2 regions of the Halalkalibacter krulwichiae genome follow, and region 2 is predicted to be linked to the other one. Evidence: a T-box and tRNA genes for the amino acid it is inferred to sense, from the RefSeq annotation. Region 2 holds a T-box; the other holds one or more tRNA genes.
The links. A T-box is a leader RNA that pairs with one kind of tRNA and senses whether it is charged. The one in region 2 lies ahead of alaS (alanine--tRNA ligase), so its partner is inferred to be a tRNA-Ala.
Positions count from the first base shown of each region.

Region 1: it encodes a tRNA-Ala, which carries the amino acid that the T-box ahead of alaS (alanine--tRNA ligase) is inferred to sense. The anticodon was not compared.

Region 1 covers NZ_CP020814.1:331,789-338,335, forward strand. Annotated here, with positions in the region: gene BkAM31D_RS01710 (NCS2 family permease) at 1-33, shown strand, start outside; rRNA gene BkAM31D_RS01715 (16S ribosomal RNA) at 399-1,953, shown strand; tRNA gene BkAM31D_RS01720 (tRNA-Ile) at 2,075-2,151, shown strand; tRNA gene BkAM31D_RS01725 (tRNA-Ala) at 2,199-2,274, shown strand; rRNA gene BkAM31D_RS01730 (23S ribosomal RNA) at 2,463-5,421, shown strand; rRNA gene rrf (5S ribosomal RNA) at 5,525-5,640, shown strand; gene BkAM31D_RS01740 (type III polyketide synthase) at 5,904-6,547, shown strand, end outside.
Region 2 covers NZ_CP020814.1:859,751-866,297, reverse strand. Annotated here, with positions in the region: gene BkAM31D_RS04520 (O-methyltransferase) at 1-354, opposite strand, end outside; gene mltG (endolytic transglycosylase MltG) at 422-1,561, opposite strand; gene BkAM31D_RS04510 (DUF1292 domain-containing protein) at 1,688-1,978, opposite strand; gene ruvX (Holliday junction resolvase RuvX) at 2,042-2,461, opposite strand; gene BkAM31D_RS04500 (IreB family regulatory phosphoprotein) at 2,458-2,730, opposite strand; gene alaS (alanine--tRNA ligase) at 2,827-5,466, opposite strand; T-box leader at 5,521-5,726, opposite strand; gene BkAM31D_RS04490 (AI-2E family transporter) at 5,770-6,547, opposite strand, start outside.

The sequences.
Region 1 (6,547 bases), 530 kb from region 2:
TTCTTAGCCTACTTCGGTTTCTTATCTGAATAGGGATATGTTTGTAAAGCAACTTCTTTTTTAAGAAGTTGCTTTTTATTAGGCGAACGTTTCACCATTGATAAAAAGTGTAATAAAAAATAAAAAAATCTATTGACGCATATATAGATAGATGGTATATTTAATTTCGTTGTCGCGAACGAAGTCGAAATGACTAGAATGACCGCGAAAAAAAGTTGTTGACTTACTGACTTAAGTTTGTTAACATATAAAAGCCGCCAATGAGCGACGTCGAGTTCTTTGAAAACTGAACAAAAGCCAAGCGAAAGAGATACATGATATCTCGTCAATTTTAAGTGATTTCGCAAAATCACAATGAAGTATCGTTAGCGATACGATTTGAGCACAAATCAAACACTTTTATGGAGAGTTTGATCCTGGCTCAGGACGAACGCTGGCGGCGTGCCTAATACATGCAAGTCGAGCGGACTGATTAAGAGCTTGCTCTTATGACGTTAGCGGCGGACGGGTGAGTAACACGTGGGCAACCTGCCCTGTAGACTGGGATAACATCGAGAAATCGGTGCTAATACCGGATAACATCTGAGACCTCATGGTCTCAGAATAAAAGATGGCTCCGGCTATCACTACAGGATGGGCCCGCGGCGCATTAGCTAGTTGGTAAGGTAATGGCTTACCAAGGCGACGATGCGTAGCCGACCTGAGAGGGTGATCGGCCACACTGGGACTGAGACACGGCCCAGACTCCTACGGGAGGCAGCAGTAGGGAATCTTCCGCAATGGACGAAAGTCTGACGGAGCAACGCCGCGTGAGTGATGAAGGATTTCGGTTCGTAAAGCTCTGTTGTTAGGGAAGAACAAGTACCGTTCGAATAGGGCGGTACCTTGACGGTACCTAACCAGAAAGCCACGGCTAACTACGTGCCAGCAGCCGCGGTAATACGTAGGTGGCAAGCGTTGTCCGGAATTATTGGGCGTAAAGCGCGCGCAGGCGGTCTTTTAAGTCTGATGTGAAAGCCCACGGCTCAACCGTGGAGGGTCATTGGAAACTGGGAGACTTGAGTACAGAAGAGGAGAGTGGAATTCCACGTGTAGCGGTGAAATGCGTAGATATGTGGAGGAACACCAGTGGCGAAGGCGACTCTCTGGTCTGTAACTGACGCTGAGGCGCGAAAGCGTGGGGAGCAAACAGGATTAGATACCCTGGTAGTCCACGCCGTAAACGATGAGTGCTAGGTGTTAGGGGTTTCGATGCCCTTAGTGCCGAAGTTAACACATTAAGCACTCCGCCTGGGGAGTACGACCGCAAGGTTGAAACTCAAAGGAATTGACGGGGGCCCGCACAAGCAGTGGAGCATGTGGTTTAATTCGAAGCAACGCGAAGAACCTTACCAGGTCTTGACATCCTTATGCCCTCCCTAGAGATAGGGATTTCCCTTCGGGGACATAAGTGACAGGTGGTGCATGGTTGTCGTCAGCTCGTGTCGTGAGATGTTGGGTTAAGTCCCGCAACGAGCGCAACCCTTGATCTTAGTTGCCAGCATTTAGTTGGGCACTCTAAGGTGACTGCCGGTGACAAACCGGAGGAAGGTGGGGATGACGTCAAATCATCATGCCCCTTATGACCTGGGCTACACACGTGCTACAATGGATGGTACAAAGAGCAGCAAAACCGCGAGGTCGAGCCAATCTCATAAAGCCATTCTCAGTTCGGATTGTAGGCTGCAACTCGCCTACATGAAGCCGGAATTGCTAGTAATCGCGGATCAGCATGCCGCGGTGAATACGTTCCCGGGCCTTGTACACACCGCCCGTCACACCACGAGAGTTTGTAACACCCGAAGTCGGTGGAGTAACCCTTTTGGGAGCTAGCCGCCTAAGGTGGGACAGATGATTGGGGTGAAGTCGTAACAAGGTAGCCGTATCGGAAGGTGCGGCTGGATCACCTCCTTTCTATGGAGTAATACTCTAGTCGACGAACAACTTCGGTTGTTTGATGCTTTGGTCTTTTGTTCAGTTTTGAGAGGGCTCAAAACTCTCTATTAAGTTAGTTAACTCGATAAAAAAGTCGTATGGGCCTATAGCTCAGCTGGTTAGAGCGCACGCCTGATAAGCGTGAGGTCGGTGGTTCGAGTCCACTTAGGCCCACCATTATAAGAATTTAATTAAACGTTTGTTTTATATGGACGTTTTTATTTGGGGCCTTAGCTCAGCTGGGAGAGCGCCTGCCTTGCACGCAGGAGGTCAGCGGTTCGATCCCGCTAGGCTCCACCAAAATATACTTTAGTGTTTACTGATGAGAATTGTATTCTAATTAGTAAACTGGTTCTTTGAAAACTAGATAATGCAAATAGAAACAATGTTAGTTTTATCGGTATCTTATTTATAAGAGAAGATCAAACGAGCATGTCAAGAATTCAAGTGATTTTTGAAAAATCACATCCGAAATACCTTTTTAATTTGGTTAAGTTATGAAGGGCGCACGGTGGATGCCTTGGCACTAGGAGCCTAAGAAGGACGCGACGAACGGCGAAACGCCTCGGGGAGCTGTAAGTAAGCTTTGATCCGAGGATATCCGAATGGGGGAACCCACCATCCGTAATGGGATGGTACCCATACCTGAATACATAGGGTATGAGGAGGCAGACCTGGGGAACTGAAACATCTAAGTACCCAGAGGAAGAGAAAGCAAATGCGATTTCCTAAGTAGCGGCGAGCGAAACGGAAACAGCCCAAACCAAGAGGCTTGCCTCTTGGGGTTGTAGGACGTCTCATACGGAGTTACAAAAGACGAGCATAGGTGAAGCGATCTGGAAAGATCCGCAGTATAAGGTAACAGCCCTGTAGCCGAAATGCCCGTCTCTCCGAGACGTATCCTGAGTACGGCGGGACACGTGAAACCCCGTCGGAATCCGGGAGGACCATCTCCCAAGGCTAAATACTCCCTAGTGACCGATAGTGAACCAGTACCGTGAGGGAAAGGTGAAAAGCACCCCGGAAGGGGAGTGAAAGAGATCCTGAAACCGTGTGCCTACAACTAGTTGGAGCCCATTTACGGGTGACAGCGTGCCTTTTGTAGAATGAACCGGCGAGTTACGATCCCGTGCAAGGTTAAGCTGAATAGGCGGAGCCGCAGCGAAAGCGAGTCTGAATAGGGCGCAGTGGGTAATGAATACATTACCCTAGTACGTGGTCGTAGACCCGAAACCGTGTGATCTACCCATGTCCAGGGTGAAGTTCAGGTAACACTGAATGGAGGCCCGAACCCACGCACGTTGAAAAGTGCGGGGATGAGGTGTGGGTAGGGGTGAAATGCCAATCGAACTCGGAAATAGCTGGTTCTCCCCGAAATAGCTTTAGGGCTAGCCTCGAGGGAAGAGTATTGGAGGTAGAGCACTGATTGGACTAGGGGTCCCCACAGGATTACCGAATTCAGTCAAACTCCGAATGCCAAATACTTATCCTCGGGAGTCAGACTGCGAGTGCTAAGATCCGTAGTCAAGAGGGAAACAGCCCAGACCATCAGCTAAGGTCCCAAAGTATACGTTAAGTGGAAAAGGATGTGGAGTTGCCCAGACAACCAGGATGTTGGCTTAGAAGCAGCCACCATTTAAAGAGTGCGTAATAGCTCACTGGTCGAGTGACTCTGCGCCGAAAATGTACCGGGGCTAAACGTATCACCGAAGCTATGGATTGACACCTTCTGGTGTCAGTGGTAGGGGAGCGTTCTAAGTGCAGCGAAGTCAGACCGAGAGGACTGGTGGAGCGCTTAGAAGTGAGAATGCCGGTATGAGTAGCGAGTGAGGGGTGAGAATCCCCTCCGTCGAAAGCCCAAGGTTTCCTGAGGAAGGCTCGTCCGCTCAGGGTCAGTCGGGACCTAAGCCGAGGCCGAAAGGCGTAGGCGATGGACAACAGGTTGAAATTCCTGTACCACCTCCTCACCGTTTGAGCAATGGGGGGACGCAGAAAGGTAGGGTAAGCGCGCTGATGGATATGCGCGTCCAAGCAGTTAGGCTGGAAAGTAGGCAAATCCGCTTTCCATAAAGGCTGAGCTGTGATGGCGAGGGAAATATTAGTACCGAAGTTCCTGATCCTACACTGCCTAGAAAAGCCTCTAGCGAGGTGAGAGGTGCCCGTACCGCAAACCGACACAGGTAGGCGAGAAGAGAATTCTAAGACGCTCGGGAGAACTCTCGTTAAGGAACTCGGCAAAATGACCCCGTAACTTCGGGAGAAGGGGTGCTCTATTAGGGTGCAAGCCCGAGAGAGCCGCAGTGAAAAGATCCAAGCGACTGTTTAGCAAAAACACAGGTCTCTGCGAAGCCGCAAGGCGAAGTATAGGGGCTGACACCTGCCCGGTGCTGGAAGGTTAAGAGGAGGGGTTATCGTTCGCGAGAAGCTCTGAATTGAAGCCCCAGTAAACGGCGGCCGTAACTATAACGGTCCTAAGGTAGCGAAATTCCTTGTCGGGTAAGTTCCGACCCGCACGAATGGTGTAACGATTTGGATACTGTCTCAACGAGAGACCCGGTGAAATTATAGTACCTGTGAAGATGCAGGTTACCCGCGACAGGACGGAAAGACCCCATGGAGCTTTACTGTAGCTTGATATTGGATGTTGGTACAGTTTGTACAGGATAGGTAGGAGCCTTGGAAGCGTGAGCGCCAGCTTACGTGGAGGCGTCGGTGGGATACTACCCTGACTGTGCTGACATTCTAACCTCGAGCCGTGATCCGGTTCAGGGACAGTGTCAGGTGGGCAGTTTGACTGGGGCGGTCGCCTCCTAAACAGTAACGGAGGCGCCCAAAGGTTCCCTCAGAATGGTTGGAAATCATTCGTAGAGTGCAAAGGCAAAAGGGAGCTTGACTGCGAGACCTACAAGTCGAGCAGGGACGAAAGTCGGGCTTAGTGATCCGGTGGTTCCGCATGGAAGGGCCATCGCTCAACGGATAAAAGCTACCCTGGGGATAACAGGCTTATCTCCCCCAAGAGTCCACATCGACGGGGAGGTTTGGCACCTCGATGTCGGCTCATCGCATCCTGGGGCTGAAGTAGGTCCCAAGGGTTGGGCTGTTCGCCCATTAAAGCGGTACGCGAGCTGGGTTCAGAACGTCGTGAGACAGTTCGGTCCCTATCCGTCGCGGGCGTAGGAAATTTGAGAGGAGCTGTCCTTAGTACGAGAGGACCGGGATGGACACACCGCTGGTGTACCAGTTGTTCCGCCAGGAGCATAGCTGGGTAGCTACGTGTGGACGGGATAAGTGCTGAAAGCATCTAAGCATGAAGCCCCCCTCAAGATGAGATTTCCCATGGAGTTAATCCAGTAAGACCCCTTAGAGATGATGAGGTTGATAGGTCTGGTGTGGAAGCGTGGCGACACGTGGAGCTGACAGATACTAATCGGTCGAGGACTTATCCAATATATATTCTTGAGTTTCTATTACGCATTATCTAGTTTTGAGAGAACCATTTCTCAAATGTGAACGAAGATACTCTGAGGAGAATCCGATGTTCAATAAATAGTCTGGTGGCGATAGCGAAGAGGTCACACCCGTTCCCATGCCGAACACGGTCGTTAAGCTCTTCTGCGCCGATGGTAGTTGGGGGCTTCCCCCTGTGAGAGTAGGACGTTGCCAGGCTGATAAAGTACAATCCAATGGATTGTGCTTTTTTTTGTATATAGAAAAAAGCGTTATTTTAGAAGTCCTATTTTATCACTCCTCTTTAAAATAAAATCCCCTTGATGGCTTTTGCCAGCTATGACATACCTCATAAAGGAGAAAGAGAAAAATAACAAATCTCTTAATATTTAAGAGAGAGTTTTTTACTTCAAATTGAATGTATGAATTTCTAAAATTTGGTGAATCTAACGTTACAGAATAGAAGGGGTAGGTGTAATAGAATGCCTTCAATTATTTCCGTTAGTACGTTTAACCCCCCACATACACTAGATCAAGAGACGACAACTGAATTTGCAAGAGAACTCTTTAATGAAGACTTTCAAGATATTGAACGATTATTAAAGGTGTTTCAAAATGGTCAAATTGAAGAGCGACATTTTGCTGTACCAATTGAATGGTTTGAACAAGATCATAGTTTGAAGGAAAAAAATGATTTGTATATTAAGTTAGCGACTTCCTTTAGCACTGAAGCAATTAAGAAATGTTTAATAAATGACCACTTTTTAAAGAAATCAATCGATATAAAAAATATTGATGCTATTGTACTCGTTTCAAGTTCTGGGATGTCTACTCCAAGCTTAGATGCACGCATTATGAATAATTTACCTTTTACTTCTCACACAAAAAGGATTCCTTTGTGGGGACTTGGGTGTGCGGGAGGAGCTGCAGGGATTAGTCGTGCGTATGAGTATTGTAGAGCGTACCCTGAAGAGAATGTGTTAGTCGTTTGCGTTGAGTTGTGTAGTTTAACGTTTCAGAGAAATGATCGCTCAAAAAGTAACCTCGTCGGAACTTCTTTGTTTGCCGATGGAATAGCTTGTGCGGTCATTGCTGGAGACGGTTCTTCTCTTATAAGTCATTTAAA
Region 2 (6,547 bases):
TGTTTGAACTAATTCAAGGGCATCACCGAAGCGCGCATCAATTCGCTCTGTCATTTGCAAATGGCCAATGTTTTTAATTGCTTCGTTATAACGCTCTTGGTCACGTTCAATTGTAAGAATCTTTGCATCAGGTAGAGCTTCTGCCATTCGTATCGCTGAATAACCAATAGCTGTTCCTATTTCTAAAATTCTTTTTGGCTGATGAAGCTTCAATAATTGAAGGAGACTTTCCATTCCAACTAAATCCATAATAGGCACTTCATGTTCTTTGGCATATTGCTCCATTGCTTCTATATACTTACAGCGTAAAGGAACTAGTTCCTTTAAATACTGCTCGACAGATTCATTTATCATTTTTCCACTCCATTCATTTTTCATAACATAGAAAAGAGGGCGTGTGTAAACACCTCCCCCTTTAGTCTTAATTCTCTTCTTGCGCATCTACCCATTCATTTCGATATTGTTGGTGAATACGGTTGTGTTCCTCATACGTATCACTATAAAGAACTTCCCCACCGTACCGAGCATAAAAGAATAGTGCTGATGTCTCCCCAGGCTTTAAGGCTGCTTGAATAGAGTCTTTCCCTGGATTGGCAATAGGTCCAACAGGAATTCCCGCATACATATAAGTATTATAAGGTGAATCAATTCTTAACATCTCATACGTCGTCATATATTTATGCTCACCGTGAGCATAAGCAACTGTTGGATCCACTTCCAATCTCATTCCTCGCTCAAGGCGATTATGAAGGACACCGGAAATTAAATAACGATCCTCTGATTTTTGTGCCTCTCTTTCAATAATAGAAGCAAGTGTTAATAATTCATGAAAACTATATTCACTTCGGTCAATTTCAATTTGAAATTCGTCATATACCGTTTGCGTACTGTTTAACATTTCCTGAATGATCATTTCAATAGAAGGCTTGCCTTCCATGAAATCATATCGAGCCGGAAATAGATACCCTTCTAGAGGATAACGAAGTTCGGTATTTAAAATTTCATCTGTTAACATTGAGTATTGGCTAATTAGACCATTAATATAATCTCGATCCGTTAATAGGTCAATAACTTCTTCTTCAGAATGATCTGTTTCTTTAGCGATGATTTCTGCAATATCTTCTAACCATCTACCTTCGGGAATCGTAAACATTAGTTCTGGTTCTTGAAGAACCTTCCCATCCTTAAGAGCCTCAATTAACTCATCCATAGACATTGCAGTTGATAATAAATAATCTCCTGCCTGAAAACCGGACTCATTTTGATAACGAACATAATAACGAAAAATCGTTCCATTACGAACAAGACCCTCAGACTCAAGGATTGTACCTATTTGATTAGCCGTTGACCCAATAGGAATTGTAACCTCAATCTCCTCTGGATTATTTTCATCCATTGGTCCAATTGCATTATTTATATAAAAATAAACACTAATAAGAGCGATCGCACCAATAACAACCAAACCAATTAAGCTTAAAAAAACAATTCTCCTAACGACACGAGCCTGTGAAACCCGCTCTTCATATAATTCATTTCGTGGTTTTTCGTTGGAATCAGACATTTTTCTCCTCCTTCCACCGTCTAATTATACTATAATTCTCTAAAAGATAAAGAAAAAAACCAATTCCTGGTTTTGGAATTGGTTTTTTTAAAATATTCCTGGTTTTGGAATTGGTTTTGATAAAACTTACTCTTCATCCTCTGGTTGAAACGTATTTAACATTTCTTCAACCATTTCCCACTCTTCATCCGTCTCAACAGGGAATAGCGCAATATCATCTTCTTCCCCTTCACGATCCTCAAAACGGAAAGCAAATACTTCTACTTCTTCCTCTTCGTCTTCATCAGCTCCAACTGGAGTAACTAAAATGTAAGACTTATTCGTCGCATCAACATGGAATCTAAATAATTCATCAAATAGATGCTCATCACCATTTTCATCAGGAATTACAATACGTTCTTTTTCTTGTTCTGCCATTTAAATTGCACCTCATTTTAATAATATAGGGTATGACACAAAGGAAGTTGACTTATTTTTAGTTTAATTTCCTTTATGATCAAGAAACCCTTGTAGGATCATAACTGCAGCCATCTTATCAATCACTTTTTTTCTTTTCTTTCGACTAACATCTGCAGAAATTAGCATTCGTTCTGCAGCGACAGTCGTTAGGCGCTCATCCCACATCTTTATCGTGCACGCTACATGCTCACTTAATGTATCAGCAAAAGCCTGACTTCTTTCACCACTCGGACCTATTGTACCATTCATATTTTTAGGTAACCCAATGACAACTGTATCAACATTATTTTCTTCTACTAATGCTACAATTGCTTGAAAATCCTTCTCTGGACTTTCTTCGTCTCTTCTAAGTGTAGAAAGACCTTGGGCTGTCCATCCGAGTTCATCACTTATTGCTACACCAATTGTTTTTGTACCAACATCTAATCCAAGTGCTCTCATTCATTCTCCTTACGGTGCTGTGATAAATAGGATTTCACTAACTCTTCAATTAATTCATCACGTTCTAGCTTACGAATGAGCGTACGTGCATCCTTATGACGAGGAATGTACGCTGGATCTCCTGAAAGCAAGTATCCTACAATCTGGTTAATGGGGTTATAGCCTTTCTCCTCAAGTGATTCATAAACAGAGAGAAGCACCTCTTGGACATCAACATCAACCGTGTCATCATGAAAATTAAATTGCATCGTTTTGTCCATAGAGCTCATCACAAACACCTCTTTCATTCATTGCTATTTGACTATTCTTTTTCATTACATTTCCAAATAGCTTGTCTACTTTCATTGTACACTATAACGTTTCAATTAGGAAATTGAATTTACATATTCTTCTACAAATGCTAAAGCTTCTTCTAATTCACTTGGGTTTTTCCCACCAGCTTGTGCCATATCAGGACGGCCACCACCGCCACCGCCACAACGTGATGCAACTTCTTTCACAAGTTTACCGGCATGGTATCCTTTTGCGTTCAAGTCTTTTGTAACCCCTGCAACGATGTTTACTTTTTCACCAGCTACCGCTCCAAGTACGATAATACCTGATGTTAAATCTTGCTTTAGCTTATCAACAATACCTCTTAATCCATCCATATCAGCAGCATCAACTTTTTTAGCAAGGACACTAACACCGTTTATTGCCACAGCTTCATTAACAAGATTTCCAGCTTCCATGTTACCCAATTTTGCCGTTAAAGATTCATTTTCTCTTTGTAAATCTTTGATTTGTTGTTGCGTAGCTTCAATTCTTGCCGGAACGTCTTGTACACGTTTCGCCTTTAAATTAACAGCAACATCTTTTAATAGCTGAATTTGAGCATTCATATGTTCATATGCTCCTCTTCCAGTTACAGCTTCAATTCGGCGTACTCCAGCACCAATTCCGGATTCCGAGACAAGCTTGAATAGTCCAATTTCAGCTGTATTACGGACATGACAACCTCCACAAAGCTCTAAACTGTATTCTCCAACCTTAACTACTCTTACAGTCTCTCCATATTTTTCACCAAATAACGCCATTGCCCCCATTTCTTTTGCTTCATCAAGATTTTTCAATGAAATCTCTACTTCTAGCGCATTCCAAATTTGTTGATTGACAATGTCTTCGATTTTCGATAACTCTTCAACAGTTACTTGGCCAAAATGAGAGAAATCAAAGCGTAGACGATCTTCTGATACCAATGAACCAGCTTGGTTAACATGTGTGCCTAATACATCTTTCAAGGCTTGATGAAGAAGATGTGTCGCTGTATGATTTTTGACGATTGACGTTCTCTCTGTTTCTTCTACAGTACAAGTAACATAATCATCCTTTTCTAGTACACCTTCTTTAATGACAACTGTGTGTAAATGCTGACCATTTGGAGCTTTTGATACATCTGTCACTTCTGCTAATAGATTGCTACCGCGAATCAATCCCTTATCTGCTACTTGGCCACCACTTTCCGCATAAAAAGGAGTTTGATCTAAGATCACTTGCGCTGTAACTCCAGCTGCTACAGAATCTCTTACTTCTTTTTCAGCAATAATGACTTCGATCTTCGACTCTATCTGTAGATGATCATATCCAACAAATTGACTCTCCACGGTAATTTGGCCTAGTATTTCATCTTGAACTTGCATTGATCCAGATTCCTGACGTGCAGAACGAGCACGCTCCCGCTGAGCTTCCATTTCTGTTTCGAAACCTTCACGGTCGATTTCTAACCCTTTTTCTTGAACATATTCTTCTGTTAAATCAACAGGGAACCCGTACGTATCGTATAACCTAAATACATCAGCACCATCAATTTTAACTTTTCCTGCTGCTAAAGCTTCATCTAATACTTTACCTAAGATCGCTAATCCTTCATTTAACGTTTCATGGAAACGTTCCTCTTCATTCTTTAGTACTTTTTGGACAAAATCAGTTTTCGCCTTAACTTCTGGGTAAAAGTCAACCATAATTTCAGCAACAACTGGCACTAACTCGTACATGAAAGGACGGTGAATCGAAATTAATTTTGCATAACGAACCGCGCGGCGAAGTAATCTTCTTAACACATATCCTCTTCCTTCATTTGAAGGAAGTGCACCATCTGAAACTGCAAAAGTAACCGTACGAACATGATCGGCGATCACTTTAAAAGCAACATCTTTCTCTTTGTCTTGTCCATATGTCACACCAGAGATTTCTTCTGTCGCTTGAATAATTGGCATAAATAAGTCTGTCTCGAAGTTTGTTGGAACATCTTGGATAACCGAAACCATTCGTTCTAGCCCCATACCGGTATCAATATTCTTTTTCGGTAATGGAGTGTAACTACCATCTGGATTATGATTAAATTGAGAAAATACTAAGTTCCATACTTCTAGGTAACGTTCATTTTCTCCACCTGGATATAGCTCAGGGTCATTCTCATCATTCCCGTAACTAGGACCACGGTCATAGAAAATTTCAGTATTAGGTCCACTTGGCCCTTCTCCAATGTCCCAGAAATTACCCTCTAAGCGGATAATTCTTTCTTCAGAGATTCCGATTTTATCTCTCCAATAATCGTAAGCTTCATTATCTTCTGGATGAACTGTCACAGATAATTTTTCCGCTTCAAATCCAATCCACTTTTCGCTAGTTAAAAATTCCCATGCCCATTCAATCGCTTCTTCTTTAAAGTAATCCCCAATTGAGAAATTTCCTAGCATTTCAAAAAATGTATGATGACGTGCCGTTTTTCCGACATTTTCGATATCATTTGTACGAATGGATTTTTGCGCATTTGTAATACGTGGATTATCTGGAATGACACGTCCATCAAAATATTTCTTTAATGTCGCAACTCCACTATTAATCCAGAGTAAGGAAGGATCTTCGTGAGGGACAAGAGAAGCACTTGGTTCAATGTCATGTCCCTTTTCCTTAAAGAAATCTAAATACATTTGTCTTACCTGAGCAGACGTCAGTTTTTTCATTAAAGTCATCTCCTTATTTATGTATAATAAAAAACAAAAAACTCCCGATCCCAAAAAAGGGACGAGAGTTAACATCACGCGGTACCACCCTAATTATAGACAAACTTGTCTATCACTTAACTGCCTTAACGCGGCGCACGGCAGAGATTATCTGCACTCCGGAGTAGCTTTCTGAAGCCCTTCACTTAGTATACCTTCCAGCCATGGGTATCCCTCTCTAAAAGTGGACTGCTTCATACTTGTTCCTTCTACGTTTTCACTTCGGTATTTGCCCTTATATTATAGAAATTGAACCAGCAAATGTCAATCTTTCATAAAGTGCAGGCGAGTATGCAGCAAAGTTACCTTTCCTATTGCTAAAATTGGAACAGCAATTAACATGCCGAGAAAACCACCAACTTCAGCTCCAACCAACAAAGCTAAAATGATTAAAGCCGGGTGTAGGTGCAATGTTTTCCCTACTATAACAGGGGATAAAATATTCCCTTCAATTTGTTGAATGATAAAAATTAAAAGGATCGTAAGCAAGCCTAATTGCCAGGATTGTAGGAAAGCAATAATTACCGCTGGAATCGCACCAATAAACGGACCAAAGTATGGGATTAAATCCATGACACCCATGAAAAAACCTAATACAATTGGATACGGAACTCCTAAAATCCATAAGCCAATCGTTGATATAATAAAAACAGATAACGAGACGAGCAACTGTCCACGAATATAACTCCCAAATGTATAATCTACATCCCTCATATAGCGTTTTAATCCGCTTCTCCATTTTCTAGGAGTAAGATACCAAGCTGCTTTTTGGAGAAGATCATGATCTTTTAGAAAAAAGAACACCAAAAATGGAATGACAATAAATGAGAACATGGACTTCATTAAGAATAAGGCCATCTCTTCTATTTGATCAAAAATTCCTTTTCCTATTTGCTCAAGCTGCAATCTCCATTCTTGAGATTGCTCCTGAAGTGGTCCTGGTAACGTACTAAGTTGGTCCTGAATCTTATCGGTTTCTCTTTCTATTTGAGTAAATTGTTCTGGTAATGTTTCGAATGCATGTTGAATTTGCTTTATGAAT